Linked DNA regions of Vreelandella piezotolerans. The protein of the gene in region 2 binds, or shares a complex with, the protein of the main gene of each other region. Links are inferred from orthologs where the notes say so. Each region holds a gene or a part of one and is shown on either strand. Other genes may lie near its edges.

Evidence for each region.
Region 1: the proteins of uvrD (region 2) and uvrB are in contact, whole or in part, in a crystal structure (PDB 7EGT), measured with the Thermus thermophilus proteins. The link is inferred for Vreelandella piezotolerans from one-to-one orthologs. Residues at the interface, in WP_096412145.1 of Thermus thermophilus: His654, Arg656, Phe657, Gln666, Asp668, Glu669, Lys680, Arg681, Leu682, Ser683, Lys685, Tyr686, Ala687; in WP_096411307.1 of Thermus thermophilus: Glu23, Leu25, Arg26, Asp27, Gly28, Glu29, Arg30, Phe31, Arg55, Glu326, Asp327, Phe328, Glu379, Ser382, Gln383, His398, Gly400, Arg401.

The regions. Positions count from the first base shown.
Region 1 is NZ_CP048602.1:1,930,801-1,946,382, reverse strand. What follows is about bases 7,460-10,394. They hold uvrB (excinuclease ABC subunit UvrB), read left to right. Parts: upstream 7,460-7,882; coding sequence 7,883-9,907; downstream 9,908-10,394. Other genes in these bases: GYM47_RS08895 (OsmC family protein), read left to right, coding at 7,460-7,858. In the rest of the region: amt (ammonium transporter), read right to left, coding at 1-1,647; GYM47_RS08925 (NAD(P)/FAD-dependent oxidoreductase), read left to right, coding at 1,982-3,223; GYM47_RS08920 (putative motility protein), read left to right, coding at 3,326-3,535; GYM47_RS08915 (peptide chain release factor 3), read left to right, coding at 3,724-5,313; GYM47_RS08910 (TatD family hydrolase), read left to right, coding at 5,332-6,120; CAF17-like 4Fe-4S cluster assembly/insertion protein YgfZ, read right to left, coding at 6,111-7,067; GYM47_RS08900 (hypothetical protein), read left to right, coding at 7,253-7,450; more of GYM47_RS08895, read left to right, coding at 7,451-7,459; GYM47_RS08880 (fumarate hydratase), read left to right, coding at 10,919-12,424; cls (cardiolipin synthase), read left to right, coding at 12,530-13,948; GYM47_RS08870 (LysR substrate-binding domain-containing protein), read left to right, coding at 14,005-14,922; GYM47_RS08865 (bifunctional nicotinamide-nucleotide adenylyltransferase/Nudix hydroxylase), read right to left, coding at 14,933-15,582. UniProt on the Escherichia coli protein: The UvrABC repair system catalyzes the recognition and processing of DNA lesions. A damage recognition complex composed of 2 UvrA and 2 UvrB subunits scans DNA for abnormalities.
Region 2 is NZ_CP048602.1:3,775,755-3,791,381, forward strand. Bases 6,681-9,660 are described here. They hold uvrD (DNA helicase II), read left to right. Parts: upstream 6,681-7,061; coding sequence 7,062-9,260; downstream 9,261-9,660. Other genes in these bases: hexR (transcriptional regulator HexR), read left to right, coding at 6,681-6,970; GYM47_RS17410 (TRAP transporter substrate-binding protein), read left to right, coding at 9,405-9,660. In the rest of the region: GYM47_RS17365 (Bug family tripartite tricarboxylate transporter substrate binding protein), read right to left, coding at 1-176; GYM47_RS17370 (IclR family transcriptional regulator domain-containing protein), read left to right, coding at 393-1,172; aroQ (type II 3-dehydroquinate dehydratase), read right to left, coding at 1,165-1,602; 2-oxoadipate dioxygenase/decarboxylase HglS, read right to left, coding at 1,657-3,027; GYM47_RS17385 (DUF72 domain-containing protein), read left to right, coding at 3,224-4,093; GYM47_RS17390 (sodium-dependent transporter), read left to right, coding at 4,249-5,592; GYM47_RS17395 (PA3496 family putative envelope integrity protein), read right to left, coding at 5,642-5,860; more of hexR, read left to right, coding at 6,116-6,680; more of GYM47_RS17410, read left to right, coding at 9,661-10,493; GYM47_RS17415 (acyl-CoA thioesterase), read right to left, coding at 10,565-10,978; GYM47_RS17420 (PstS family phosphate ABC transporter substrate-binding protein), read left to right, coding at 11,116-12,078; GYM47_RS17425 (ABC transporter permease subunit), read left to right, coding at 12,175-13,293; phosphate ABC transporter permease PstA, read left to right, coding at 13,293-14,705; phosphate ABC transporter ATP-binding protein PstB, read left to right, coding at 14,699-15,511; phosphate signaling complex protein PhoU, read left to right, coding at 15,542-15,627. UniProt on the Escherichia coli protein: A helicase with DNA-dependent ATPase activity. Unwinds DNA duplexes with 3'-5' polarity. Translocates on single-stranded DNA with 3'-5' polarity. Initiates unwinding more efficiently from a nicked substrate than double-stranded DNA.

The DNA.
Region 1 (15,582 bases), 1.8 Mb from region 2 along the record:
GTCGCGCACCATGCCAGAACACTCTGAAGCCGAGCCGATAGCACCTTCACTTATTTGGAGTTCCAAGTAACGCACTTGCTGGTCCTCCAGTCGAAGCTTGATTTCATGCTTAGCGCCAGGGGCGAGGGGGGTATGGGGAAGCAGCGTGGTCACCGGACGACCAACCAGCTGTTCGGCGTCCACGTCGAACAGTGCTTCTGCGCCGGGATTCAGTCCCGTCAGTGTTCCATCGGCTTGCCAAGTAATGACACCATCGCGCAGGTTGCGCAGCATGACCTGCGTATGTCCCACTGCGCGTTCCAGCGCCGCTGATACACGGTTGTAACTAGCGGCGATTTCGCCTACTTCGGTGAACGGGTCCGCTTCGATCCGCTGGCGCATATCGCCCTGCCTTTCATGCTGGCGCATATGCTCGAGGAGTTGGTGGAGTTCGTTCTTGGCGCCATGCTCGGCGAGGTTGAGCCCCATTTTTTCCGCGTCCTCAGAGACCCGCAGAGGAAGAAAGCGACGTGTGATGCGAAACAGCATCCAGGCCATGCCAAAACTCCAAAGGCCGCAGGTCAACACGCCGAGTAGTTGAGTCCCAAATTGCTCCATGCGGCTAACATCGTTGCCGAGTCTGCTCATGTCCGCGAACCAAGGAAGGGCGAGGGTGCCCCACACACCGCTAACCAAATGAGCGGGGATGGCGCCTACTGCATCATCGATACGCTTTTTCAGCAGCCATTCGCTGGCCAGTACCATCAGCACGCCGCTTACGCTACCCAGTAAAAAGGCGGCATGGAGTGACAGCGCATGAGCACCTGCCGTGACGGCCACCAGACCAGCGATGGCCCCGTTGATGGCATACATGACATCGGCGTAGCGGCGCACCCGCCAGCCCACCAGCAGGGCCGATAAAATGCCGCCTACGGCACCCAGCATGGTGTTGGCGATAATCCCAGGCACGGAGCTATTCAGCGCGAGTGTGCTACCACCGTTAAATCCAAACCAACCCAGTATCATGAAGAGCGCCCCCAGCATTGCCAGCGGCAAGTTCCCCGCTGGAAACGCGGTGGGGGGATGATCGATCTGAAAGCGCCCTTGGCGCGGACCAATGACGATTACGGCTGCGAGGGCTACCCAGCCGCCAACACTGTGCACCACGGTCGCCCCGGCAAAGTCGATGAAGCCAAGTGTGGCCAACCAGCCAGGCATGCCTCCCAGTAAGCCGCCCCAGGCCCAGTGGCCGAACACCGGGTAAATCAATAGGGCAATCCAAAAGGCGGTCCATAAATAGCCAAGGAAGGGCATGCGCTCGGCAACGGCGCCTGCAACGATGGTAGCGGCCGTGGCGCAAAACATGGCCTGAAAGACGAAGACCGTCATGAGCCATGCGTTGGTAGGTTCCAATTGCCAGCCAAACAGGGAGCTGCCTAGCCATCCCATTTGCGAAATGCCAAACATCATGCCGAAACCGGCTAGCCAGAAAACGCTAACGGCAATAGCAAAATCCGCCAAGTTCTTCATTGCTACGTTGATGGCGTTTTTCGTGCGCGTAGTGCCCGCTTCCAAACAGAGAAAACCTGCTTGCATGACGAAGACGAGCGCTGCCGCCCATAGCACCCAAAGCGTGTCGATCAAGGTGGAGTCGAAGCTATCGGCCATGGTGTTTTCCTTGTACTGTTTTGGTGCATCGCAGACATGAAGGGGGTGCAAAGAATGTCGAGTTGCTTCTCATGAACGCAGCGTCCAGCCTAAAAGTGTCCATAACGATGGAGTGGCTCAGGTAGTGTTAATGGTAATGAAGCAATTGTTGTGCCGCAGATAGTGAAGTCATCCTTTATTGCGCTTTAAGCGTGATAAATGACTAAAAATGATAGATAAAACAGTTTTTATGACTGTGCAAATGCGGTTTGATTGGTGATATTTTTCAATATGTTAACCATGCTGCTCACAGTATGAGTCTGAACAATATCCAGATAGAAAGGAGTGCATCAAAATGGCGCGTCAAACGGTGGTGTTGGGGGCAGGCATGGTAGGGGTCAGTATTGCTTGGCAGCTGCAGAAACGTGGCCATCAAGTCACGCTGGTCGATCGTCGCCAACCTGGCCGAGAAACCTCGTTTGGTAACGCGGGCATCATTCAGCGAGAGGCGGTTCGGCCCTATCCGTTTCCTCGCGATATGAAGACCATCCTTAGCGTGTTGCCTAATCGTCGTGTCGATATCCGTTACCGGCCCGCCGGAATGGTCAATGCCGCTTCACCGCTGCTGAGCTACTGGCACCACTCCTCATCTCGGCTTTATAAAAAAATCGTGCCCGAGTACGCTTCACTGATTCAGCTTTGCCTAAACGCCCATGGCCCGATGATCGAAGCGGCAAAGGCCGATCATTTGGTGCGTAAGGAGGGCTGGTTGGAGATATATCGCACTCAAGCGAAGCTCGATAAACGCATTCAAGAAGCTGAAGAGGCCCGCGAACTCTATGGCGTCGAATTTGCTGTGCTCGACCGCGCTGCGTTAAGCGTTAAAGAACCGCAGCTTGGTGATGACATTATTGGTGCCATTCACTGGCTCGACCCCTGGACCGTTGCTGACCCCGGTGGCCTGGTGGCGGCGTATGCGACGTCATTCGAGGCCATGGGTGGGGAGTTGTTACAGGCCGATATTACCGGCGTCACCCAGCACGGTGAGCGCTGGACCGTAACGACCAACGCAGCGTCGTTAGAGGTAGATCAAGTCGTCATGGCCTTGGGGCCGTGGGCGGGCCAGTGGATGAAGCCGCTGGGCTACCATTTCCCAACGTTCGTAAAGCGCGGCTACCACATGCACTATGCGACTCAGCCAGAAGCGAAGCTGAATTACTGGTTGATGGATGCCGAAGTTGGTTATTTGCTGGCACCTATGAATGCGGGAGTGCGCTTGACCACTGGCGCGGAGCTGGACCGTCTTGAATCCCCTGCCGATGAAGAGCAGTTGGGCGCTGCTGAGAAAGTCGCGCGCTCGATCTTTCCACTTGGGGAACGCAAGGACAGTGCGGCATGGAAAGGGGCTCGTCCATGCCTGCCGGACATGAAACCCGTCATTGGCCCAGCACCGCGCCATCCCGGCCTTTGGCTTGCGTTTGGCCATGGCCACCAAGGATTTACTCTGGGACCTGCGACTGGCCAATTACTAGCGGATATGATGGAAAATAAACCAACGGCCATCGATATGAGCCCCTTCCGTGCGGATCGCTTTTAAACGCCTTGTCGCACGTCTTTACATAATCACGCGGGAGAAACATGGCTCCGTCGGTTTGGGTTTGCTAGGCTATGAATGTCATCTATAGGAGCGAGGTGTAGTATGGATGTAGCTGCAAGTAATGCCGTCAGCACAGCGCTGTACATGAATCAGGCGCAAACCGCTGAGCAAGCGCAAATGCAAATGTTCCGCGAGGCTCTGGACGTTCAAGCTGAGCAAATCACTGAAGTGTTGGCCTCTGCTGACACCGGTGCTCAGCCGAACCTTGCTCAAGAGGGTAGCGTGGGCACCCAAGTGAATACCTACGCCTAACGCTTGCTCTTGTTGAGTGCTTGCCTCAATAGACCCAAACGCCGACACTGTCGGCGTTTTTTTGTGCACTGGACGTTACTCACGTGGTGGTATGCCGTTGTAGGCGACTTGCGTTACCATAGGCCTATTGCGTCGAGGATTTGGCGCCAAGTTTTAAGTCATCACGTTGCACCTTCTTAGAGAACTCCATGTCTGACGCCCAAATAGCGCGCGAAGCCGAGCTGCGCCGTACTTTTGCGATTATTTCGCACCCTGACGCCGGCAAAACCACGATCACAGAAAAGATGCTGCTGTTCGGGAATGCCATTCAGCTGGCGGGGTCGGTGAAAAGTAAACGTAATGATCGCCACGCAACGTCCGACTGGATGAAGATGGAGCAGGAGCGCGGTATTTCGGTCACTACCTCCGTGATGCAGTTTCCTTACGGCGGCCGTATCGTCAATCTGCTTGATACGCCGGGTCACGAGGATTTCTCCGAAGATACCTATCGTACCCTGACAGCGGTGGATTCTGCGCTGATGGTCATCGACGGCGCGAAAGGCGTCGAAGATCGCACGATCAAGTTGATGGAAGTATGTCGTTTGCGCACGACGCCCATTCTGACGTTCATCAATAAAATGGATCGCGATATACGCGATCCCATCGAAGTCATGGATGAGGTCGAAACGGTCCTCAATATTCAGTGTGCGCCGATGACGTGGCCGATCGGGATGGGGCGCCATTTCAAAGGGGTGTATCACCTCTACAATGATGTCATCCATCTTTACACGCAAGGGCAAGGCAACCGTATTCCTGAGGATAAGCGAATTGAGGGATTGGATAACCCTGAGGTAGACGCGATCCTGGGCGAGGAGCAAGCCGAAGAGCTTCGCATGGAGGTCGATTTGGTGCGCGGCGCGTCTCACGAATTCGACTTAGAAGCCTATCGTCGTGGTGAACTAACGCCGGTCTATTTTGGTACCGCCATGGGTAACTTTGGCGTGCGTGAAATGTTGGATGGCTTCGTTGAGCATGCGCCATCACCACAACCTCGCGAGACCGATACCCGCGAAGTGACCGCGAAAGACGAGCGATTCACTGGTTTCGTCTTCAAAATTCAAGCCAATATGGATCCGAATCATCGTGACCGCATTGCGTTTCTGCGCGTCTGTTCGGGTAAGTATGAAAAGAACATGAAAATGCGCCATGTGCGCATTGGTAAAGACGTCAAGATCGCCGATGCCCTGACGTTCATGGCCTCGGACCGCTCTCAGGTAGAGGAGGCGTGGCCTGGCGATATCATCGGCTTACATAACCACGGCACGATTCAGATTGGCGATACGTTCACCGTCGGTGAAGATATGCGCTTTACGGGGATCCCTCATTTCGCTCCTGAGCTTTTCAAGCGGGTTCGCCTAAAGGATCCTCTCAAGATGAAAGCGCTGCAAAAAGGCCTGCAGCAGCTCTCTGAAGAGGGCGCTACGCAGGTATTCATGCCGATGGACAACAACGACCTGATTCTGGGGGCCGTGGGTACGCTTCAGTTCGATGTGGTCGCCCACCGTTTGAAAGAGGAGTACAAGGTCGACTGCCTTTACGAGGGCGTCAATGTGCAAACCGCACGCTGGGTCTATTGTGACGACGCGAAAATGCTCGAAGAGTTCAAGCGTAAGGCAAGCGCCAACTTGGCTATCGACGGTGGTGGCTATCTAACCTACATCGCGCCGACGCGGGTCAACCTGCAAATGACCCAGGAGCGCTGGCCAGACATTCGTTTCCAGCCAACCCGCGAGCATTAATATCCGCAAGGGGGATAGATGCTGATAGACGCCCACTGTCATTTGGACGTTGCGGAGTTCGAGACGGACCGTGATGCCGTCATCGCCGCTGCGAAGGCCGTGGGCGTCTGCCGCTTCATCGTGCCTGCGACGGTGCGGCAGCGTTGGCCGCATGTGCTGGCGCTCGGCGAGCGTGACGATGTCCGCATCTGTCTCGGGCTTCATCCTTACTTCATTGAGCACCATCACCCAGATGATTTGACGGCTCTCGAGGCGCTGGTCACCCAGCAGCTCGAGGGGGCGCCTAAGGACCGGCCGGTGGCGATTGGTGAGTGCGGTATCGATGGTCGTTTTATTGATAGTCTGGACGCTCAGTGGCACTACTTCGATGCCCAGCTTTCTATCGCCAAGCGAAGCCGTCTACCGGTCGTGGTTCACTGCGTCAAGGCCAATGACAAAGTCAGTCAGCGGTTGCGCCAACAAGCGTTGCCAAGGGCAGGGCTCGTTCATGCCTTTTCTGGCTCCTACGAACAGGCCGCCAAGTTTTTGGATATGGGCTACATGCTGGGATTGGGGGGGGCGGTGACCTATGAGCGTGCTCAAAAGTTACGCCGCGTAGTGACAAAATTGCCTGATGATGGGTTCGTGCTGGAAACCGATAGCCCCGATATGCCGTTAAGTGGCTACCAAGGCCAGCGCAACGAACCTTCGCACGTGGCGCAGGTGGCGAAGGTAGTGGCAGAGTTGAGAAAACAGCGCTTCGCAACCGTGGCGGCATTGAGCAGTGCCAACGCCGCCCGGCTGTTTGCATTAGACGATCAGTTCTGAGCAAGCTGAGCGGCTATCTGCTCAGGGTCCAAGCGCTCGATCGGATAGGGAAGCGCCTGCAAGGTAAGAGGTGTTGTCTGCCAATAGACGGTCACGCCGTCTTCCATCACCTTGGTATTCATTACGGCCAGAAGCTCGATGTGCTGATCATCGCTGGTTGCACTGCTGACGACTTCGCCTAACGATTTACCGCTCTCATCCATTAGGGTGGCACCCAGCTCGGGCAGCGAGGCAGTGTGCGCGCGGGCGTGCACGAGGCGCTTCTTGACTTGGCCGCGGAAATGGGCGCGGGCAACGACCTCCTGGCCGGTATAGCACCCTTTCTTGAAACTAATCCCGCCCAACGCTTCCCAATTCAGCATTTGTGGTAGGAACTGGTCCTGCTGAGCGGCCGTGAGCCACGCCAGTCCGCTACGGATATCTGACAGCTTCCAGGCGTTGAGCAATGCCTCGCTGTCTGTCAAGAGATTTTGAGGCTCTTCTTCGAACATGAATAGCCAACGAGGAGACCCTGGGAGGCGTAGCACCGTGCCAGACGTGCTAGTGGCGTGGGTGTAGGGCTGCTTTGGCAACGTCACGCCCAGACAATAGGCCAAGTTTTCGGCTGACTCACTGGCGCCTGCGAAAATGATGTTTTGTGCCACTGATAACTCCGCTTTGTAAAAAGCGGCAAATTTGTTCAGGTGTTTGGCCAGATCATTCGCCAGAGAGGCGTCGAGAATCAGCCGATAATGATTCATCTCGAGCCTACACAGCTGTCCGTTGGCCAACATGCGGCCCTTTGGGGTACAAAAACAGGTAAGCGGCGCAAACGAGCCGTTTGCCAATCCCACTTGCGCGCTGGTTTGACCTTGCAAGAATTTCTCCGCATCGGCCCCTTTGATATCCAGTGCAGCATATTGATCCAAACGTACGGCACTAGAGGGCGGCGTCTTCTCCATGGTCATGGTCGCTCCTGAACATTGTGGGTAAGCATCGTCGATCTTTATCAAAATGTGGGCAGACTTGTTGGATTGCAAGGCCTTGACGGCATGCTAGACTCTTCATTCTGTATCAGGTTTGCATAGGTAATGGTCGTTGCCGGTTACCACGACGCAACCTAGGCAAACACTTTTCCTCAAAAGGACGTTTCATGGCAGTTCAATCATTGAGTTTTCAGGGTGTTACCACCGCAGAACAAGTCAACAAAATTACCACCGCTCTGATGATGTTGGATGGCGTCGATAGCGCTGAAGTGGGGCGCTATGGTGCAGAAGTGGAGGGGCGCGCGAAACGAGACGCTCTCATCAAGGCCATTGAAAAACTCAACCTGCGCATCAAGGTATCGTAAATGCATCTGCCTATCGTGGTGATCAGTGAACGAAATATCGCCTTTCGTCAGCGCGTCGAGGTCAACGGCATGGATGACCTCTTCGCGGACGTGCCTACGGTGGTAGGAGGAGATGAAAGCGCTCCAGATCCCCATGACTATTTTGATATTGCGCTGGGAACCTGCAAGGCGATCACGGTCCAAATGTACGCCAAACGTAAGCAGTGGCCGTTGGAAGGGGTGACCGTCACAGTGCAGCGCGATGACAGCGGCGAACGCCAAGGTCACTACAAGCTGGACGTGACGTTAGAGCTTCATGGCATCAGCGTTCCAGAGCAACGCGCTAAACTGGAGGAGATAAGCCATCGCTGCCCGATCCAACGCCTGATGACCCAGGCGACGATCGAGATAGCCACCCACACCGTGTAGGCCCATTCACCAATAGGAGCAAAGATGAGCAAGGAATTTCGTCTGCAGTCAAAATTTCAGCCTGCGGGCGATCAGCCTGCGGCCATCCGCGGGTTGATTAGCGGTTTGGAATCCGGGCTTGCCCATCAGACGCTGCTTGGTGTCACCGGTTCGGGTAAAACCTTCACTATGGCCAACGTGGTTCAGCAGTTGCAACGACCCACGATCGTCATGGCGCCCAACAAAACGCTAGCAGCCCAGCTTTACGGGGAGTTCAAGTCGTTCTTTCCTGATAACGCCGTCGAGTACTTCGTTTCGTATTACGACTACTACCAGCCAGAGGCCTACGTGCCTTCTTCAGATACGTTCATCGAGAAAGACGCTTCGATCAATGACCATATCGAGCAGATGCGCTTGTCCGCTACTAAAGCCCTGTTAGAGCGTCGGGATGCGCTGATCGTCGTTTCCGTATCGGCGATCTATGGTTTGGGGGACCCCGATCAGTACTTGAAGATGCGTCTTCATTTTACACGCGGTGAACTGATCGATCAGCGTGCGTTTTTGCGCCGTTTGGCCGAGCTTCAGTACACCCGTAATGATATGGATTTCCGTCGCGGTACCTACCGCGTGCGGGGCGATGTCATCGATATTTTTCCAGCGGACTCGGACGAAGAGGCGGTGCGCGTCGAGCTGTTCGACGACGAAATCGACTCTATTCGTTTGTTTGACCCGCTGACCGGCGATGTTCGTGGTCAAGTACCTCGCATGACGATCTACCCGAAGTCCCACTACGTGACGCCCCGAGAAACCATTCTTGAAGCTATCGACGCCATCAAAGCCGAGCTCAAAGAGCGCTTGGAGTGGCTGCGTCATCACGAGCGTCTGGTAGAGGCTCAGCGGCTAGAGCAGCGAACGCTCTACGACATCGAGATGATGCTCGAATTGGGCTACTGCAACGGGATTGAAAACTACTCGCGCTACCTCTCAGGCCGTGCTCCTGGCGAGCCGCCTCCCACGTTTTTCGACTACTTGCCGGATGATGCGCTGCTGTTTATCGACGAGTCACACGTCAGCGTGCCTCAAGTGGGAGGGATGTACAAAGGCGACCGTTCGCGTAAAGAAACGCTGGTGGAGTATGGATTTCGCTTGCCGTCCGCGTTGGATAACCGGCCGATGAAGTTCGAGGAGTGGGAGTCGATCTCACCCCAAACGATTTTCGTGTCGGCGACACCTGGGCCTTACGAGGCCGAGCACGCAGGTCAAATCGTCGAGCAGGTCGTGCGACCAACGGGCTTGTTGGATCCGCAGATCGAAGTGCGCCCGGCCAGTTCGCAGGTGGACGACCTGCTGTCGGAGATTGGCTTACGTAACGCCGTTGGCGAGCGCGTGCTGGTGACAACGCTGACCAAGCGCATGGCGGAAGACCTGACGGATTACCTCGACGAGCACGATATCCGGGTGCGCTACCTGCACTCCGATATCGATACGGTCGAGCGTGTCGAGATCATCCGAGACCTGCGGCTGGGTAAGTTCGATGTCCTGGTGGGTATCAACCTGCTTCGGGAAGGGTTGGACATTCCTGAGGTATCGCTGGTCGCCATTTTGGATGCCGACAAAGAAGGCTTCCTGCGCGCTGAACGCTCGTTGATCCAAACCATTGGTCGTGCCGCACGCAATGCCAACGGCAAGGCGATTCTGTACGGTGATCGAATCACCGATTCCATGCGTAAAGCGATCGATGAGACCGAGCGACGCCGTGCCAAACAGATGGCGCATAATGAAAAGCATGGTATTACGCCCACAACGGTCACGCGCTCCGTGGCGGACATCCTCGAAGCGGCCCAAACGCCGGGTAAAAAGGGCAATCGCCGTAAGGGTAGCGAGCGTAAAGTGGCTGAGCCATCAGGCGGATACGATGTGGCGTCCATGAACCAGCAGGAGCTTCTGGCCGCCATCAGCAAGATCGAAGATGCCATGTTCGAAGCAGCGCAAAACCTGGAGTTCGAAGAGGCTGCCCGGCTCCGCGACCAGCTGCATCAAATGAAAGAAAAACAGCTGGCGCTAGGATAACCGATGCCCGAAGGTCCCGAGATCCGCCGAGCGGCGGATCGCATTGAAAAGCAGATTGGTGGAAAAATTCTCGAGGATGCCTGGTTCGCCTTTCCCGAGCTTGCCAGTCAAGCCAGCTCGCTGATCGGTGTCAGGGTGTCGGCAGTGGACTCGTGGGGAAAAGCCATGCTGATTCGGTTTGCCGACCGTCGTGTGCTTTACTCGCACAACCAGCTTTATGGCGTATGGAAACTGCATGCTGACGACAAGCCACCCAATACGTCGCGCTCCTTACGAGTTCGTTTGGTGGCGGAAGGGCGTGCTGCCAGTTTATACAGTGCTTCTGACGTTTCGCTTTGGGAAGAGGACAGGCTGGCGCATCATCCGTTTTTATCCCGTTTAGGACCTGACTTGCTGAGCCAGCAAGTCAGTGCTGCCGACGTAGAGCAACGTCTTTTGTTACCGGCGTTTAGGCGCAGAAGTTTGGGAGCACTACTGCTCGACCAGGGGCTGGTCGCCGGCCTGGGTAACTACTTACGTTCTGAGATTCTGTTTTTTTTCCCAGTTGCATCCCAAGCAGCGTCCTTGTGACCTCACGAGTGAGCAGCTAGCGGTGTTGTCGTCGCGCATCATCGATATTACCCGCACGGCTTACCGAACAGCAGGTGTCACCAATCAGGACGCGTGGATCGAACAAGCCGTTGCCTCTGGTGAGTCTCGCCGCCAATGGCGGTTCAGCGTGTTCGAGCGTGCCGGATTATCGTGCCACCGCTGTGGTTATGTGATTGAGCGTACGACAATAGGGTCACGGCGACTCTATTGGTGCCCTCGGTGTCAGCCACCTCCTTCGCCGTAAATTTTATACCGTTATCTCAATTTTGATGATTCATAATCCTACCAAAGAGCTAAGTGAACAAAGCGCGTAGCCCACTGGATTGGCTGCCGCCTTGGGCCTCAATACGGTATACTTCCCGCACACTTAGACGGCCGCCAAGGCTGCAGCCTAGACGTTAACCGAGGAGCTGTTAATCCATGACCGTGATTCGCCAGGACGACGTGATCCAAAGCGTTGCCGATGCTCTGCAGTACATCTCTTACTACCATCCCAAAGATTTCATTGACGCCATGGCGGCGGCCTACGAGCGGGAAGAGAACCCGGCAGCCAAAGATGCCATCGCACAGATTTTGATCAATTCCCGCATGTGCGCTACGGGTCACCGCCCGATTTGCCAAGACACCGGCATCGTGACGGTCTTCGTACATGTGGGCATGAACGTCACATGGGACGCCGAGATGAGCCTTGACGACATGGTCAACGAAGGCGTGCGTCGTGCATACCAGTTGCCGGATAACGTATTGCGAGCCTCGGTTCTGGCCGATCCGGACGGCAAGCGTCAAAACACCAAAGACAACACGCCCGCCATCATCCACCATAAAATCGTGCCGGGCGATAAAGTCGACATCCATGTGGCCGCGAAGGGAGGCGGTAGCGAAGCAAAATCGAAATTCGCCATGCTTAACCCTTCCGACAGCGTAGTCGATTGGGTAATGGAGCAGCTTCCCAAAATGGGGGCGGGCTGGTGCCCACCGGGCATGCTGGGTATTGGGATTGGTGGCACCGCTGAAAAAGCGATGGAGATTGCCAAAGAAGCGCTGCTCGACCCTATCGATATCCAAGAACTACAGGCTCGCGGTGCCAGCAACCGTGCCGAAGAGCTGCGTCTCGAGCTATTCGACAAGGTGAACAAGAGTGGTATCGGCGCGCAGGGGCTGGGGGGCTTGACCACCGTGCTGGATATCAAAGTCAAAGATTACCCCACCCACGCGGCGAACAAGCCAGTGGCGATCATTCCCAACTGTGCCGCTACCCGCCACGCCCATTTCACGCTGGACGGATCCGGCCCTGTGGCCTTACCGGCGCCTAAGCTCGAAGACTGGCCGGAAATTACCCGTGAAGCGGGCGACAACGTGAAGCGTGTCAATCTGGATACCGTCACCCCCGAGGAAGTGAAAACCTGGCAGCCTGGCGACACGCTGTTATTGAACGGTAAACTGCTCACGGGCCGTGATGCGGCTCACAAGCGCATGGTCGATATGATCGCCAAAGGCGAGCCGCTGCCTGTCGATATGAAAGGTCGTTTCATCTACTACGTTGGGCCGGTCGATCCGGTGGGTGACGAGGTGGTCGGCCCGGCTGGCCCTACGACGGCGACGCGAATGGACAAATTTACCCGTACGATGTTGGAGGAGACGGGGCTATTGGGCATGGTGGGTAAGGCCGAGCGTGGTCAAGCTGCCATCGAGGCGATTCGTGATAACCAAGCCGTCTATCTCATGGCGGTGGGTGGCTCTGCCTACTTAGTGGCGCAGGCCATCAAGAAATCGCGGGTCGTAGGGTTCGAGGACCTAGGAATGGAAGCCATCTACGAATTCGAAGTGGAAGACATGCCCGTTACCGTTGCGGTGGATAGCCAAGGCACATCGGTGCACCAGACCGGTCCGGCCAAATGGAAAGAGATCATTGCTGAAAAAGCGTGATAGGCTGATGCAATAGACGTTGTATCACGACAGGAGCCCCGTTTTAGCGGGGCTCCTGTGTATGGAGCGACGTCGTGAGACCTAACGGATGTTGAGGAATAGCCCATGACCTCTTGGTTGCTAGGGACAGGGATTATGTTGATTCACGTGCTGGGTATGATCTCGGCCGTGATGGCTCTGATGTCGAGTCGCACGTCACAAGGTGCAGTCGCGTGGATCATTTCATTACTGACGTTTCCCTACGCCGCAGTCCCTGCCTACTGGCTATTTGGTCGTCCACGTTTTTATGGTTATGTGACCGCAAGAGGCGCTCGCGATTCGGTACTGCGCCGGGTGCTCGTACGTTATAGGCATAACGTAAAACCTCACGTTGCACACTCTAACAATACCGACATACAGGCCGTCGAGCAGTTGGCCATGATGCCGTTGACGAAGGGCAATAGCACCAAGCTTTTGATCGATGGCAAAGCAACGTTCGAGAGTTTGTTCCAAGGTATCGAACAAGCGCAGGACTACCTGCTCATCCAGTTCTTCATCGTCCGTGACGACGAGTTGGGTCGACAGCTCCTTCGACAATTGAGCGCGGCGGCCAAGCGAGGAGTGCGCGTCTATTTTCTGTATGACGAAATTGGCAGCCGTAAACTCAACGACAGCTACTTTAACGAGTTGAGAGAAAGCGGCGTCGAAGTATCGCCATTCCGTTCGTCACGCGGACTCAAACACCGTTTCCAGCTCAATTTCCGAAACCATCGCAAGATTGCTGTAGTAGATGGTAAGCAAGGGTGGATTGGCGGCTTCAATGTGGGGAACGAGTATCTAGGTAAGAGCGCCAAACATGGCCCTTGGCGAGATACCCATTTAAACGTGCAAGGCCCTTGCGTGTTGGGATTACAAGAAGCCTTTTGGGAAGATTGGCACTGGGCAACGGGAGACGTCATTACCTTGAACTGGCATGCAGAGTGCCACCCACAGCAAGATCAGCAAGTAGTCATCGTGCCTTCTGGCCCAGCCGACAAGCAGGATACCGCAGGGTTACTCGTACAGCAGCTGATTCATAGTGCCAATCACCGCTTTTGGGTTACAAGTCCCTATTTCGTACCCGATCAAGGCGTACAAGACTCGCTACGACTAGCCGCCATGCGTGGTGTTGATGTACGTGTGATGATTCCAGAACGGCCAGATCATTTACTGGTGTTTCTTTCCGCCTTTTCGTTTTTGCCTGACATGTTAAGGGCAGGCGTAAAAATATACCGTTATCAACCTGGGTTCTTGCACCAAAAGATCATGCTCATCGATGACTCTTCAGCAACAGTCGGCACAGTGAACTTAGATAATCGTTCGTTTCGGCTAAATTTTGAGATTACGGCATTCGTGCCAAGTGCTGATTTTGCTGCCGATGTGGCCACCATGTTAGAAGCCGATTTTGCAAGGTGTCGCCGTGTAACGCTCGATGAAGTGAGCCAGCGACCTATGTGGAAAAAGGTCGTTTCTCGCGCTGCTTATTTAATGGCCCCCGTGCAATAGAGTCTCAGCGTCACCAACGGACGAAACTCTCAACGAACAAACAATAGGAGACATGGGTGAACCTAGAAACAAAATGGCTGGAAGACTTTGTCGCCCTTGCAAACACTCGGAGTTTTTCAGCCTCTGCCCGACAGCGCCATGTCACCCAGCCCGCGTTCAGTCGGCGTATCAGGGCCTTGGAGCAGGCCGTTGGCGTCACCCTGGTGGATCGATCCACCACCCCCATTGGGTTGACCTCGGAAGGGCAACTCTTTTTGGTGACTGCACGCAATTTAGTCGAACAGCTTAATGAATCGTTGAGTCATTTACGCGGCTTGTCGATTGCCAACGAAGCGCTGGACATCGTCGCGGCGCATTCGCTCGCGCTGAGTTTCTACCCCCCCTGGATCTCAAGACTGCAAAAAGGACTGGGGGAGTTGCCGACGCGCTTGGTCGCCATGAATGTCGGTGAAGCCATTCATGTGCTTCGCGAGGGTAACTGCGACCTGATGCTGGCCTACTACGACCCTTTCGCGACGATGCAGTTAGATGCAGAGGTCTTTCCATCATTCTCCATCGGTAAGGTCAAGATGTTGCCCGTCTCGCTACCTGATACGCAGGGTAAGCCGCTATTTTCGCTGCAGCGTGATAGCTCGATTCCGTATTTGGCTTATACCCAAGGGGCCTTTCTAGGCCGCAGCGTGCGCATGCTGCTGAAAAATGACCCATTACGAATGAAACTTCGAACCGTTTATGAGACGGCGATGGCCGAAGGTTTGAAGGGCATGGTATTACAAGGCGTTGGTGTTGCTTGGATACCTGATTTTTGTATACGCGACGAGTTAAAAACCGGCAAGCTCGTGAGAGCTGGGGATGAGAGTTGGGATATACCGCTAGAAATACGTCTCTATCGCTGTTCGCTAGTGCACAAGCCGGGGGTAGAGCGGCTGTGGCGGCAGATGATGAAACTGCCGCGTGATTTCTTGCAGGCCTAAACGTGTAGCTCTAAAGAGAGCCAAAATCTGCGGGCAGGCCGAGGAAGTTTTGGATAATGAAAAAATGGTCTTCAAAGAGGCTTTCGGGCTCCAGGTCGGCAAGCGCCACCCAGCGTGCGTGATCGCCGCCCTTGACGGGTTTAAGGCGGGGCAACTGCTGGTCGGGCCGCAAAGCAAAGTAAAACGCCTCGGCCAACGTGCGACCTCGCCAGCTGCGGTGTGGCTCATCGAACAGCCGCTGACCCTTTAGCGAGCCTTTCAAAACGGGCTCTGGTACTTTCAGCCGGAGCCGTTCGCGAAGTTCACGCAAGCAAGCATCTAGCAAACGCTCATGGGGGTTGATGAAACCACCGGGGAGGGCGAACAATCCTTTGCCCGGCGCCGCCGTACGCTTGACTAACAGCACATGACCCGACTGAACGACAACAGCGTTCACCGTGACGAAAATAGGCGGATAGGGTGCCTGGGACCAGGCGTGACGATATTGGTCTAGAAGCTGCTGCTCTTCCAGCAGCCGATGGTAAGCATTTCCTTTGCAAAAATCTCTGACGCTCTCTACGACGCCGGGTGGCAAGTCATGGTAAGCACCGGTACTCAAGTAGTCATCGGTAGAGCCAGGGGAACGAAACAGCCGCTCACGAATGTGACTAGCTGAAATAC
Region 2 (15,627 bases):
AGGAGGTCAGCGACGCGCCGAGAAAGTACATCCGTGGTACCGCCCGGCGCGTAAGGGACCACCAAGCGGATGTCATCGGTGGGCCACTCGTTGGCCGTGGCAGACGATACCGTCAGGCCCAAGGTGAGCGTGCTACCGACGGCAGCGAGACAGGCAGTGCGGAGGAGCTTGTTCATTATTATCATCCTGTGCGTTAATTATTGTTCGTATCACGTACATATATTCGCAGTATATGCATTGAGATTACGTTGTTGCTAAGCGTTTAAAAAACACAACTTTAGTAGCATTTCGTCCAATAAGACCCAAAGCACCGGGACAACTCTATAAGTTCGCATAACGAACTTTTTTACGTTACCCTTTTCGGATGCTTTCGAACACAGTGGATATCGAACATGCAAGAAGAGATGCTTAGTACGGAGAGCCGCGACTTTGTCACTGCCTTAGCCAGCGGTTTGGAGGTCATACAAGCATTCGACGCTGAGCACCCGCGCATGACGTTGAGCGAAGTCGCCTCGCGCACCGGCATGAATAGGGCCAAAGCGCGACGCTTTTTGCTGACGCTGCATGCCTTGGGCTACGTACGCAAGGAGCAGCGCTACTTCGAGCTAGCGCCCCGCGTGCTCCAGCTAGGCTATGCGTTTTTGTCCGCCAATAATTACCAAGGCGTCATTCAGCAATACTTGGAAGAAATCACCGCCGAGACAGGCGAGTCGTCCTCGCTGGGCGTGCTAGACGGTCACGACGTGACCTATGTCGCGCGCTCGGCTGCCAAACACCGCCTCATGGCCATCACCCTATCGGTAGGCACACGGCTGCCCGCCGCGTACACCTCCATGGGGCGCATACTGCTGGCTCAACTCAGCGATGAAGCACTCGATCGCTTTTTGGCGACGATTACGCTCGAGCCCTTCACCGATAAAACCGTGACCGATGTCAACGAACTGCGCCACCGCATCGTCGAGGCACGCCAGCAAGGGTATGCCATTTCGGATCAGGAGTTGGATTCGGGCCTACGCTCCATCGCGGTACCGGTGTACGACGCTAAACAGCACTTGATGGGGGCCATCAACATCAGCACCAACGCGGCTCGGGTCGACCTCGACACGTTGGTGAACGTTTACTTACCGGTGATACGGAGCAAAGTCGCCCACATACGTGCGACCATCAACTAGCCATCACCGCCTCGAGCGCCGCTTTGTAGCCCTGCACGCCAAGCCCCGCAATCACGCCATCGGCGCGTAGCGAGACGTAGGAGTGGTGCCGAAACGACTCGCGCTTATGCACGTTGGAGAGATGCACTTCGATGACGCGGCCATCGAAGGCGTTCAATGCATCGAGAATCGCCACCGAGGTATGCGTATAGGCCGCCGGATTGATGATGATGGCCCGGGTGCCGTCCACCCTCGCCGCGTGGATGGCATCGATGAGCGCTCCTTCGTGGTTACTCTGCAGGCACGTGATCTCCCAGCCGCCCATCACCGCTTTTTCGCGCAGCAGGTTATTCACGTCGTCTAGGGTGTCGAAGCCATAAATCTCTGGCTGACGTGTGCCCAGTAGATTGAGATTAGGCCCATGTAACACCAATACTTTGTCCTGCTGCATCGTGCCCTCCTAAGGTGATGTGATCGAATCATGGCAAACGTTGGTCGCCACGTTCTAACACCTTCCTTTGAGCACTGCCAGCGCCGCGTCAAGTGATGCCTGCTCGCGGCTTGCGTAGAGCGCAATCTCATCGATCACATCGGCCCCTAGGTCGTGCTCGAACTGCGCTTGGTTGGCCTGACTGGCGTATTCGTCGCGCTCCTCGCCGCCCAGATTGGACTGGAAGATACCCGCCGCGCTGACCGGCAGGAAATCTTCGTAGATCATGGGTTGGCAGAACAACACTCCCTGATCGACGAGTGCTTCCAAGGTCTCCGCATCGATGTGTTCAGGCAGCGATACCTTAGCGTCAGGAGCGGCGTAGTAGTGGAAGAACGCGAGCCCTTCACGACGCAGCGTATCGAGATCATCAGGGAACGCTTGAAACACCTCGGCCAGCTGCGCTTGGTGGGTGGCGTTATCCTGAGCAGCGGGTAACTGCCGCGACTGGGCCAAGAGCTGGTCGTAGAGCGCTCGTCCTTTCTGCGTCAAGGCAACGCCGCGCTGCTCGATTTCACCGAAGCGGGCGGTGTGATGACCGGCCACGCTATCGGCAAAGGTAATCGTCTCTTCCAGCGCTTTGAAGCTGGTTTGGCGCAGTAGAATCGGGCAGCATCGACGGGGCGGGCCTTCGATCACCGCTTTAGGGTCGATGCCGACACTCGGCATCTGCTGCTGTACCGCATCGATATCCAAGGTGCGCGGCGTCAAGTGATTGATATGCGGGCCGTGAAAACTCACCACGTCGGCAATCAACCGATGCTCTTGATGCAAACGGTCGTAGGTGGCGCGGTCGACGGTGGCATCGTGATGCCAGCGGAACGTATCGAGCGCGGCCTGCACGAACGCTTCGGCATCGGCAGCGTTCAAGCCCCCTTGCGCTTCGCAGCGGGCAATCAGCGCTTGTGCCTCGGGGGTGACGATTTCACGGTGGGAGAGAATTTCCCGCGCCTGCTCGCGAAGCGCTGCGTTTTCGATGAGCTCTAGACGCAACAGCGAGGTAAAGACACGAAAGGGATTACGCCTCAACGCGTCGTCGTCCACCGGACGAAAGGCCGTCGAGTGCACCGGCACACCGGCAGCCGCCAAGTCGTAGTAACCCACCGGATACATGCCCATGACCGCAAACATGCGCCGCAGCAGCGCCAGCTCTTCGGGCAGGCCGACCCGGATCGCTCCATGACGCTCGACGCTCAGGCGCGCCAGCTCGTCGGACGCTTCGAGCGAGCGGGCGAGGTCGGCATCGTCTGCCAGCACGTCACGATTCACACGCTCCACCAGCGATAGCAGCGTGCCGTATTGCGGTACTTCCTGTTGATACATCGCCGACATCGCTTTGGAGAAGTGATCGCGAATATCGTCGGCGCTTACATAAGCAGCATCCATGGGGCGTTCCTGTCGATTGTCTTGTGAGCGTTGTAATGATCGCCATAGTAGCGCTGTAGCGACGGGGAGAGTTTCATAAATGTGGCCGTTATCTTCATGAACACGCCGTGCACCACCGCCACAGCGGGCGATGTTAAGGTTACACTAACTTTTTTATACGTTACTTTGGCTACTGTCGACAAAGGCTACCGTTGCGATGACCGCCCCATGCTCGCCCCTACCGCTCTATCTTGGCTTGCCCATGTGGGCCAATCAGGATTGGCAGGGTGGCCTCTACCCGCGCCAGGCCAAAACCGACCTGCTGAGCGACTACGCGGCAGTGTTTTCCAGCGTCGAGGGTAATACGACGTTTTACAGCGGTGCGCCCAAATCCGACACCATCGCTGCTTGGGCCCGCCAAGCCCCAGCGCACTTTCGCTTCTGCTTCAAACTGCCGGCGAGCGTGACGCATGACCAGCGCCTCGGCAGTTTGACGGCTGCTTGGAAGTTCATCGCCGCACTGACCCCGCTTCATGACCGGCTAGGTCCGACCATGGTGCAGCTACCGCGAGATTTTGGCCCTTCCGAGCTGCCCAAGCTGGAAGCGCTGCTTGCCCACTGGCCAGCGCATCTGCCCTGCGCCGTGGAGGTGCGCCACCCTGTTTTTTTCCACAAGGGTGAGGAGGAGAAAGCCTTCAACCAATTGTTGATAACTTATGGCGCCAACCGTGTGATGCTCGATGTGCGCCCCGTGTTCTCGACCCCTGCGAATGGCCATGCAGGTATCGCTCACGCTCAGCAGGAAAAGCCGAAACTCCCGCTACACGTGCTTTCCACGGCAGAGCAACCGATCATTCGCTTCATTGGCCATATTGACAAAGCCATCAATACTCGCTACTTCGAGCCTTGGGTAGACCGCCTCGCCCTGTGGATAAGTCAGGGGAAAACCCCTTTCTTATTTGTGCATACAGCCGATAACCGAGCGTCGCCAGAGATGGCTCGCCATCTGTACCACACCCTCCAACGGCGCATTTCACTACCGGCACTCGAGCCTTTTGCTGACGAAAAGCAGAGCCAGCTATTCTAAGGCCTCTTTTTAGACGAGCTGACTGGCAAGCCCCCCTATGATCGGATAAATTGCGCGTTCTTTCGGAAAAGCACGCTGGCAATCTCTCTATTTCCGAAAATCGGTGCAGTGCGCCGACAACGACTCATTACAATCGAACTTCACATAGGTGATTTATGGCAAAACTTGCACATGCACAGTGGTCGTCACGCATGGGCTTCGTGCTAGCGGCTGCGGGTTCCGCCGTTGGCCTGGGCAATATCTGGCGCTTCTCTTACATGGTGGGCGACAGCGGCGGTGCGGCGTTCGTACTGGTGTATTTGGCATGCGTCGCGCTGGTGGGCCTGCCCATTTTGGTCGCCGAATGGATGATTGGCCGTCGCGGCCAGAAAAATCCCATCAATACCATGTCCGATTTGGCCGCTAGCCACGGCAAGACGCGCGCTTGGGCAACGATCGGGGTGAGCGGTGTTCTCGCCGCCTTCTTGATCTTGTCGTTTTATAGCGTGATCGGCGGCTGGTCGTTGAACTACACCCTGAGCTCGGTGATTGGCACCTTCAACGGCCAAGATGCGGACAGCATTGGTGCGCTGTTCAGCGGCATGCTGGGCAGCCCGACGACACTGCTGCTGTGGCATACCGCCTTCATGGTGCTGGTGATCGGCATCGTGGCCCGCGGCGTTACCAAAGGCCTGGAAAGCGCGGCTCGCACCATGATGCCTGCGCTGGTGGTACTGATGCTGATCCTGGTCGGCTACGGCATGACCAGCGGCTACTTCGGTGAAGCCCTGAGCTTCATGTTCAGCCCGGACTGGTCAGCGCTAAATGGCGGCGTGGTACTAGCGGCCATGGGCCAAGCGTTCTTCACCCTCTCGCTGGGCATGGGCATCATGATGGCCTACGGCTCTTACCTGGGCGAAGACGTCAACCTGATCAGCACCGCGCGCACCGTGATCATACTGGATACTGCCATTGCCCTGCTGGCTGGCTTGGCGATCTTCCCGATCGTGTTTGCCAACGGCTTGAGCGCAGGCGAAGGCCCCGGCCTGATCTTTGTGACGCTACCGCTGGCGTTCGGCAACATGACCGGCGGTACGATTCTGGGTCTGATGTTCTTCCTGCTGCTTACGTTTGCAGCGCTGACCTCTGCCATCTCGCTGCTGGAGCCGGTGGTGGAAACCTTGGAAGAGCGTACCTCGATGTCGCGTTTGGTAGCGACGTTTGCGAGCGGCATTGCGGTGTGGGCGCTAGGCGTTGCCGCCCTGCTCTCGTTCAACGTATGGTCGGACGTGCTGCTGTTTGGCTTGAATATCTTCGACCTGCTCGACACCTTTACCAGCAAGATTCTCCTGCCGCTGACCGGCCTGGGCGCGATCCTGTTCGCCGCCTGGTGTTTAGAGCGCAAGAGCGTCGAGGCTGAGCTTGGGTTGTCAGCCGCTGGTGTGGGCGTATGGAACATACTCGCACGCTTCGTCGCGCCCGCAGGTGTCATCGCCGTGTTCGTGGCCGGCTTGATCTAAGCCGTCACGGCCCCGCGAAGCTGGCGGGGCCGTATCATCACACGCTGTTTTAGTGCAATTCGCTCTCTTGCGGTTCGTCATCGTCCGGCAAGGGAGCGATATCCCGCGACAATTTCTGGAACTCCCGATGCAGCTCGATCCCTCTGCGTGCTCTTAGGCTACGCTGGGCGGCGCTGCGCCGACGTTGGGCATGCTCATCGACCTCCATACTCATGAATATGTCGAGCAATTCGCTTTTTACCGAGGTCATTCGTTCGACGTTTCTCATGATCGACGCTCCTCCAGGTGAAGTTGCCTACGTCCACCTGCATCCGTGACCACTGATTTTTTGAATGATGCAGTGCGGCACGTCACTTCTTACTATAACCTACTTGACAAAATGATGACGAATCTTGAAGAAATGGGTTAACGCCCTTTTAACGGCAGCCCCGGTGGATGATTACCGCTACCCTCTTCCCGTCACTCAGGCATACTGTGGCCACCTAGGCCTCATAAGCACGATCAAGAATTTAAGGAGCTGAACGTGAGCCGCGCCCTGTTCGATGAAATGAGACGCCGCATGGAGCATTTCCGTCGCTCCGAGCAAAAGGTAGCGCGGTTCGTGCTGCGTAATCCCGATGAAGTGATCCATATGCGGATCGTGGACCTGGCCACCGAGGCGAAGGTGAGCGAGCCCACCGTGGTGCGCTTCTGTCGCGCCCTTGGCTGCAACGGGTTTCAGGATTTCAAGCTCCAGCTCGCTCAGATGCTGGCCAGTGGCAGCCAGTTTGCCCAGTTCTCCATGAACGATAGCGACTCGGTGGCGGAGTTTTCCCACAGCATTTTCGACTCCACCGTGGGCACGCTGCTGTCGGTACGCGACCGGCTCGACAACGAATCGCTGGGGCGGGCCGTGAACGCGCTGGCCATGGCCAACCGGGTGGAGTTTTACGGCTTTGGCGCCTCCGGTGCCGTGGCATTCGATGCCCAGCACAAGTTCTTTCGCCTGCAGATCTCGACCTCTGCCTACGCCGACCCGCACATGCAGAACATGTCGGCGGTGACGCTGCAAGAGGGCGATGTAGTGGTGGCGATTTCGCAAACCGGGCGCACCAAGGCGCTGGTGGCCAGCGTACGTTTGGCCCGCGAAGCGGGGGCCACGGTGATTGGCCTGTGCCCCAGCGAGTCTCCGCTGGCCCACGAAGTGAGCTTGCCGCTGTTCATCGATGTGCACGAAGATACCGAGATTTACACGCCGCTCAGCTCGCGCATCGCGCATCTAGTGCTGATCGACGTGCTGGCCGTTGGCGTGGCCAAAACCCGCGGCCCCAAGCTTGCCGAACAGCTCAAAGCGGTGAAAAAGAGCCTGACCACGCTGCGTTACCCAGACGATCAATAAACGCAGCCCAACGCGACGTACGCTGTATACCCAGCCAGTGGGCGGGCTGTGCTAAACTGGCCGCCCATTTTTCGAACCGGCAGCGGCTTATATGGACGACGTCACGGCGATACTCGATCAGCTCAACCCCGCCCAGCGAGAGGCCGTCAGTGCCCCCCAGGGCAACCTACTGGTACTGGCGGGCGCGGGCTCCGGTAAAACCCGCGTGCTGGTTCACCGCATTGCCTGGCTGATGCAGGCCGAGGGGCTGTCGCCTTACGCGCTGCTGGCGGTCACGTTTACCAATAAAGCGGCGCGCGAAATGCGCACGCGCCTGGAAGCGCTGCTGGGCATCTCCATGCGCCACGTGTGGGTCGGCACCTTCCACTCCATTGCCCACCGGCTGCTGCGTACCCACTGGCAAGATGCCCGCCTGCCGCAACACTTCCAAATCATCGATTCCGATGATCAGCTCCGGCTGATCAAACGACTGCTCAAAGATTACTCGATCGACGACGAGCGCTTCCCGCCCCGCCAGGTGCAGGGGTTCATTGCGGGCTGCAAAGAGGAAGGGCTGCGGCCACACCAAGTCAACGTCAACGGTGATGGCTATTTGGCACAGATGGTCGAGCTCTACGAGCGCTATCAGTTCACCTGCGAACGCGGGGGGCTGGTGGATTTCGGCGAGCTGCTGCTGCGCAGCCTGGAGCTTTTGCGCGACAACCCGCTGCTGCTGAACCACTATCGCGAGCGTTTCGGCCATGTGCTGGTGGACGAGTTCCAAGACACCAACACCCTACAGTACGCGTGGCTGAAACTGCTGACCGGCCAGCAAACGCCGATGACGGCGGTGGGCGATGATGACCAGTCGATTTACGGCTGGCGGGGCGCCAAAGTGGAAAACATTCGCCGCTTCGAAGAGGAGTTTCCCGATACCCACACGGTGCGTCTGGAGCAGAACTATCGTTCGACCAGCGCGATTTTGGACGCTGCCAACGCGCTGATCAGCCATAACAGCGAGCGGTTGGGCAAAAACCTCTGGACCGATGGTATCGAGGGCGAACCGATCTCGGTGTATGCCGGGTTCAACGACCTGGAAGAAGCCCGCTACATCGTCGACACCATCAAAGAGAAAACCGAGGAGGGCTTCAACCGTCGTGATGTGGCCATTCTATACCGCTCCAACGCCCAGTCACGGCTGCTGGAAGAGACGCTGATTCGCCAAGGGATGCCCTACCGCATCTACGGCGGCCACCGCTTTTACGAGCGGCTGGAGATCAAGAACGCCCTGGCCTACCTGCGCCTGCTGCTCAATCGTGACGACGATGCCTCCCTCGAACGCGTCATCAACGTCCCCACCCGAGGCATCGGCACTCGCACGGTGGAAATCGTTCGCCACCGCGCCCGCGAGCAGAGTGTCTCGCTCTGGCAGGCGCTCCACGACGCGATTCAGGATGGCACCTTGAAAGGCCGCGCGGGCAACGCCGTTCAAGCCTTCGCCAACCTGATCGAGCAGCTCGATAACGACGCCGCCGGGCTACCGCTACATGAAATCATCGATCATGTCACTGCCCATACCGGGTTGATCGAACACCATCAAAGTGAGCGTGGTGAAAAGGGCCAGGCCCGTGTCGAAAACTTGGAAGAGCTGGTCACCGCCGCCCGCGCCTTCACCCATGGCGACGCCTTCGAAACCCCGGAAGCGGGCGAAGGCATGGCAGCACTGGAAGCCTTCTTATCAGAAGCCGCCCTCAACGCGGGCGACCACGAAGCCGAAGAGTTCGAGGACAGCGTGCAACTGATGACGCTGCATTCGGCCAAGGGCCTGGAGTTTCCCGTGGTGTTCATCGCGGGCGTGGAAGAGGGGCTGTTTCCCCACAAGATGTCCGTGGAAGAGCCTGGGCGGCTCGAAGAGGAGCGTAGGCTTTGCTACGTGGGCGTCACACGCGCCATGCAGAAGCTCTACCTCACCCACGCGGAAACCCGCCGACTGCACGGTAAAGAAGTGTTTCCACGCCCATCGCGCTTCTTGCGTGAGCTGCCGCCTCATCTGCTGGAGGAGGTCCGCCTGCGAGGCCATGTATCTCGCCCGGTGACCGCCTCGCGGCAAAGTTTTGCCCAAACCAATATCGAGAGCGACGGCGAGCTCCCTGCGCTGCACGTCGGCCAGCGAGTCGAGCACCCGGTCTTCGGCGAGGGCATCATTCTCAACGCCGAGGGAGAAGGCGCCCGTGCGCGGGTGCAGGTGAGCTTCGATGGCGAAGGCGTGAAGTGGCTCGTGCTCGGTTTTGCCAAACTGACACCGCTTTGAACGTAGCGCCGTTTTCACCTCGTAAAAGGGCAAGTGAAGACAGGGACTTGCCCTATAAAAGCGGCTTAGCGCATACTGGCAGGCGGACACTGCGCTCACTGCGCTTATAAAAAAACAGCCTATAATTTCGGAGTCATGCCCGCCATGCAACGCCGCCAATTTTTGAAAACCGCCGGCCTAGGCGCCGCCGGTGTCGCTGCTGCCCCCTTTGTTTCTACCGCCAGCGCTAACGAAACCTACACGTGGGATATGGTCACCTCCTGGCCGAAGAACTTCCCTGCCCTCGGTACTGGCGCCAACGACTTTGCCCGCCGAGTGGAGCAGCTCTCGAACGGCCGTATGCGCATTCGCGTTCATGGTGCAGGCGAGCTCGTGCCAGCACTGGAAGTATTTGACGCCGTCGCCGCAGGCACCGCCGAAATGGGCCACTCCGCCTCTTATTATTGGCGCGGCAAAGTGGCTGCCTCTCAGTTCTTCACCGCCGTGCCCTTTGGCATGACTACCACCGAAATGAACGCGTGGCTATATCATGGCGGTGGCCAAGAGCTGTGGGATGAGATCTACGCCAACCACAATCTGAAACCCTTTGCCGTGGGCAACACCGGTACGCAGATGGCGGGCTGGTTCAAAAAAGAGATCAACTCCCTCGAGGACATGCAGGGCCTCAAGCTGCGCCTGCCGGGGCTCGCCGGGGAAGCCATGAACGGCATCGGCGTCAGTACCGTCAACATGGCCGGTTCTGAAATCTTTACCTCACTGCAAACCGGTGCGCTCGACGCGGCGGACTGGGTCGGCCCCTATAACGACCTAGCGTTCGGCCTGCATCAAGTGGCGGATTACTACTACACGTCCGTGTGGAACGAGCCCACTGCCGTTCTCGAAGGCACCGTCAACCTGGATGCCTGGAACGCGCTGCCGGAAGACTTGCAGGACGTGATTCGTGAAGCGGCGCGCGCTTCTAACCTAGCGATGATCAGCGAGTTTGCCTACCGCAATGCTCAGGCCCTGGAAACGCTGGTGGAAGAGCACGGCGTGCAGCTACGCACGTTCCCGGAAGACGTCATGGCCGCGCTGTACGAGTCCTCCAAGCAGGCGATTCAGCGTCAGGTCGAGAGCGATGAAGAGTCTCGCCGCGTTTACGAGTCCTATTCGGCCTTCCAGGAAGTGGTGCGCCCGTTTAGTGACGTAGGGGAGTACGCCTACCTGAAAAGCCGCGACAATGTCGGTGCTTAACGTATTAGCCAATGTGAAAGGGCGCTTCGGCGCCCTTTTTTGCTATAAGGTCACGCTTACGATGTGACGGACTAGCCATGGACGGCACGGATACGACCGTTATCGTCCAACGCCACCATGACGAAACGCGCTTCGGTGACTTTCTGGCGCTCTTCAATGTGGCGGCCTTGGGGTGGGCGCACCCACACCTCGACATCGATTTTGATCGAGCTATGGCCAATATCCTGCACTTGGGTATAGACACTCACCATGGACCCGACCCGCACCGGGCTCAAAAAATCCATGGCTTCGATGGCGACCGTCGCGGTGCGGCCACCGGCTTCACGCCCGGCAGCCAGCTCCGCCGCTTGGTCCATATGATTCACTAACCAGCCGCCAGGAATATCGCCATAGAGATTGGTATCTTGCCGAGAAGCCAGTAACTTTAAGGTGAGCTGCCCTTTGGGGGCCGGTACGTCGTCCAAGTCGGTATCCAGCGGTGTCATAAGGTGGTCGCTTTGTAAGGTTATTGTTGTAGTGAAACGCTGTAGTAAAACCGGTACTCAAAACCGGCACTACGCAAGTGCATCACGTTGCTGCATCGCAACAGGGTAGCGATAGTTAATCATAAGAGGGGTGATGTTTGAAGGGCAATCGTTGGGCGTGCCATTGCGAGCGGATTCATCGCTGTTGTCGCCGTTGGGTGGCCATGGGCGTGCTGCTCTGCTCCACGGTTGCCTGGGGGCAACCTGCACCGGTGAGCGGCACCTTGGGTGCCGTAGGCTCCGACACCATGGCGGGGCTGATGCTCCGCTGGGGGGAAGCACTCAACCACCGCTACCCGGATATTACGCTGCAGTTTCAAGCAGGTGGCTCTGCCAGTGCACCGACCGCGCTAGTGGCAGGAACGACGCGCTTTGGCCCGATGTCGCGCCCCATGACCGATACCGAGCGTCAACAGTTCATCGAGCGCTACGGCTACCCGCCCCGTGAATTGAGCGTTGCCCGAGATGCCCTACTGCTGGTGGTTCACCGCCACAACCCTCTGGCATCGCTCACCCGCGAGCAAGCCGATGCGATTTTTTCCACCACCTTGGCGTGTGGGGGGCAGCAGCCAATCCGTCGCTGGGAAGAGTTACTGCCTGTGGCGCAGTGGCCCTACGGCAAGATTGCGCTACATGGCCGTAACTTGGCCTCTGGCACCCACGGGCTGTTTCTGGACCGGGCTCTATGCAACGGCCAATTCCGTCGCGATATCAGCGAACACCCTGGCTCGTCGGCGGTGATCGCCGCCGTAGGCGAGTCACCCAATGCCATGGGCTACGCAGGCTATAACCACGTGAATGCGATGGTTCGTGCCCTGCCGCTGATCGACGAGGCCGGCCGCGCTATCCGGCCAACTGTCTCGACGATCCAGGACGGCACTTATCCGTTATCGCGAAACCTCTACCTCTACGTGAATCTGCCGCCAGGGGAGACGCTACCGCCTGCCGAACAGGCGTTCATCGAACTGATCTTCTCCGACGAAGGTCAGCAAATCGTTCGAGCAGCGGGCTTCGTACCGCTGCCCCAAGCGCTGCGACAGCCGCCGCTGCTGGCGCCTTAGATTGTCATTTAAATGTCATAAACATGCCGTAGGGTGAAGAACTTATGCCATGTACGTACTTTTTTGCGACGCTACTCGTTTCTTTATGATGTCGACATGACTCCCCCACGGCTACCTCTTTCGCGTCAGCCGCTGCGCCTCATTCATGACCGTATTGCCACTGGCCTGATTACCGCCGGTGGTATCGGTGTTCTATTGGCCATTCTTGCCATTGGCGTGTTTCTAATATGGGAAACGCTACCGCTGCTGTCGTTTGGCGACACCTTATCTCTCAGCACGTTATCGCCACTGGCATGGGGTACGCTCAAAGCGGCCCTCGCTGCCATGCTGTTCGCGACCCCCATCGCGCTGGGCGCGGCCATGTACTCGGCGCTGTTCATGTCGGCACGGCTACGCAGCCGTATCAAGCCGCTATTGGAACTTATGGAAGCCATTCCCGGCGTGGTCGTGGGCTTCATTGCCGGTTTGCTGCTGGCACCTTGGGTAGAGCGTCATCTCGCCAGTACGCTACTGGTGTTTATATGGCTGCCGCTAAGCGCTGGAGTGGCAGGCTCGCTCTGGTATTTCGCCGGTTCGCGTGTGCGTCGGTGGCTGCCGCTCTCTTGGGCGGGCCTCTGGCTGATGCCTTGGCTCGCCATCATGATCACCTTGGCGCTGTGGTTGGCACCGCTCTTGGAACAGCTCTGGTTCGGCGGCGACCTACGGCTCATGCTCGATCAGCAGTACGGCCTCGATTACGCCACCCGTAACGCGCTGATCGTGGGGATCGCCATGGGGTTTGCGGTGATTCCTAGCATCTACTCGCTGGCCGAGGACGCGCTCGCCGATGTGCCTGCCAGCTTGATGGAGGGCGCTCAAGCACTGGGTGCCAGTCGCTGGCAGGCGCTGTGGAAAGTCGCGCTGCCTACCGCAGGCCCAGGAGTCTTCTCGGCCGTCATCATAGGTGCCGGGCGCGCGGTGGGCGAAACCATGATCGTCTTGATGGCCAGCGGCAATACCGCGCTGCTCAGCGCAAGTCCCTTCGAAGGGTTGCGCTCGCTATCGGCATCGATTGCTATCGAGCTTCCAGAAGCCGCTCCCGGTGGGATGACCTATCACCTACTGATTTTTGCAGCTCTGACGCTGTTTCTCTTTACTTTTTTGGTTAACACCCTTGCTGAGATGGTGCGCCAACGCCTACGTCAGCGCTATCAGCGCATCGGTGGGAGTCGCTAATGCGCTGGCACCGGAAGCCCCCCCGCCTTACGTCCGTGGGCAGCCTGTTGTGGCCTTGGCTATGCGCCGCTAGCGTTGCGCTGTCGCTGCTGATGCTGGCAACACTTCTGACGTTGCTGGCCGCCCGTGGCCTGGGCCACTTTTGGCCTGCCACGCTGGAACAAGTCACTCTGCGCTCTGGGGAGACGGTGATCGGTCAGCCGGTGCGGGAAGCCCCGCTGCCCAACGCAGCAGGGACAGAACGCCTCTACTTTACCGGCAACCGGGATCTTGACGGCGACAGCTGGCGCTGGGTCGCCCTCGGCGATATCGCCGCCGTTGCGGAGCCCAACGACCTCATCCGCTTGGAGCGTGCTCCATGGGGAGACTTCATCGGGCGCCTAGACGTCGTCGAGAGCGCAGGTCAGCGTTTTGAGGGTGAGGCTGCCTGGGCATTCGTTGCACAAGCGCTTAGATTGCCTGACGGACAACGGCCGATCGCACGGCTGCAGCTCACTTCCGCCCAGGGCGACACCGTGAGCCAACCGTTAGCGGGCGTCACTCGATTTCAAGCACCAAACGCCATGTCCTGGAGCCAAAAAGTCGCCGTTTGGTGCAAGCGTATATGGCAATTTCTTAGCGAAGGTCCCCGCTCGGCCAATACCGGCGGCGGCGTGTGGCCCGCCATCTTCGGTACGGTCATGATGGTGATGCTGATGTCGGTCATCGTGACGCCGTTTGGCGTACTGGCCGCCATTTATCTCAATGAAATCGCGCATCAAAACCGCCTGACTCGCTTGGTGCGTATCGGCGTACGCAACCTTGCCGGTGTGCCGTCGATCGTTTACGGAGTGTTTGGCTTGGGCGTTTTCGTTTACGGGATCGGGGGCTCCATCGACAGCTGGTTTTTCGAGGATACGCTGCCTTCCCCCACGTTTGGCACAGGCGGTCTGCTCTGGGCATCGCTGACCCTGGCGCTGCTCACCCTGCCGGTCGTCATCGTGGCCACCGAAGAGGGCCTGGCACGCATTCCCGATGCGCAGCGAGAAGGTGCGGTCGCACTGGGCGCCACCCGCCTGGAAATGCTGGTCCGCGTGGTGCTGCCCATGGCGACCCCGGCCATGCTCACCGGCGTGATTTTGGCCGTGGCCCGAGCCGCTGGCGAAGTCGCCCCGCTGATGCTGGTGGGCGTCGCCAAGCTGGCTCCCCAAATGCCTGTGGATGGCGAGTTTCCCTACTTGCACCTAGAGCGCAAATTCATGCACCTTGGCTATCATTTATTTGATACCGCTTTTCACGGCGAAGATGTCCAGGCCGCCATTCCCCTGGTGTTTGCTACTGCGCTGCTGCTCGTATTGATCGTGCTCGTGCTTAATCTAACTGCCATATTTCTGCGTCATTATTTAAGGCGTCAACGAGGAAACGAATGCTAGCGTTATCGTCCGCCAACCCGCCTCATGCATCGGTGACTCGCTTTACTGCCGAGACCTGCTGTTTGAGCATCAACCAGTTTCACCTCGCCTATGCGGGGAAAACGGCGTTGCGTGACCTAACGCTCGAGGTGCCTCGCCACCGAGTCACCGCTTTCATCGGCCCGTCGGGCTGCGGAAAATCGACGTTACTGCGTGCTATCAATCGGCTGCACGATCTTAACGAGTCGGTGACGCATCGAGGTCAGATTCAGCTGGAGGGTCAGGACATTCACGCCCCACAGATGAACGTCACCGAACTGCGTCGCCGTGTGGGCATGGTGTTTCAGACGCCCAACCCATTCCCAATGTCCATTTATGAAAACGTCGCCTTTGGGCTGCGTTTGCAAGGGCGCATGCCCAAGCGCAAACGCGACGACATCATCGAGTGGGCATTGACGTCCGCGGCTTTGTGGGACGAGGTGAAAGATCGCCTGCATCGCTCGGCGTGGCAGCTATCCGGGGGTCAGCAGCAGCGTTTAGTGATTGCCCGGACGCTCGCCGTACAGCCCGACGTGCTGCTGCTCGACGAGCCCGCCTCGGCGCTGGATCCGATCTCGACGCTGAAAATCGAAGAGCTGATTCGTAACCTGAAATCCCAGCTCACGCTGGTATTAGTGACGCACAATATGCAGCAAGCCGCACGGGTATCCGACTACACGGCTTTTTTGCAGCAAGGTGAACTCGTTGAATACGGGCCAACGGATCAAGTGTTCACCAACCCGCGTTTACAGCGCACCGAAAATTACATCACCGGCCGCATGACCTAGGCCCAACCGACGTTACGTCAGGAGTGCTCAATGGATATTACGAGCGATACCCACAGCCAGCATATCTCTCGCCAGTTCAACCAGGAGCTGGAAGAGCTGAAAACCCACCTGATGGC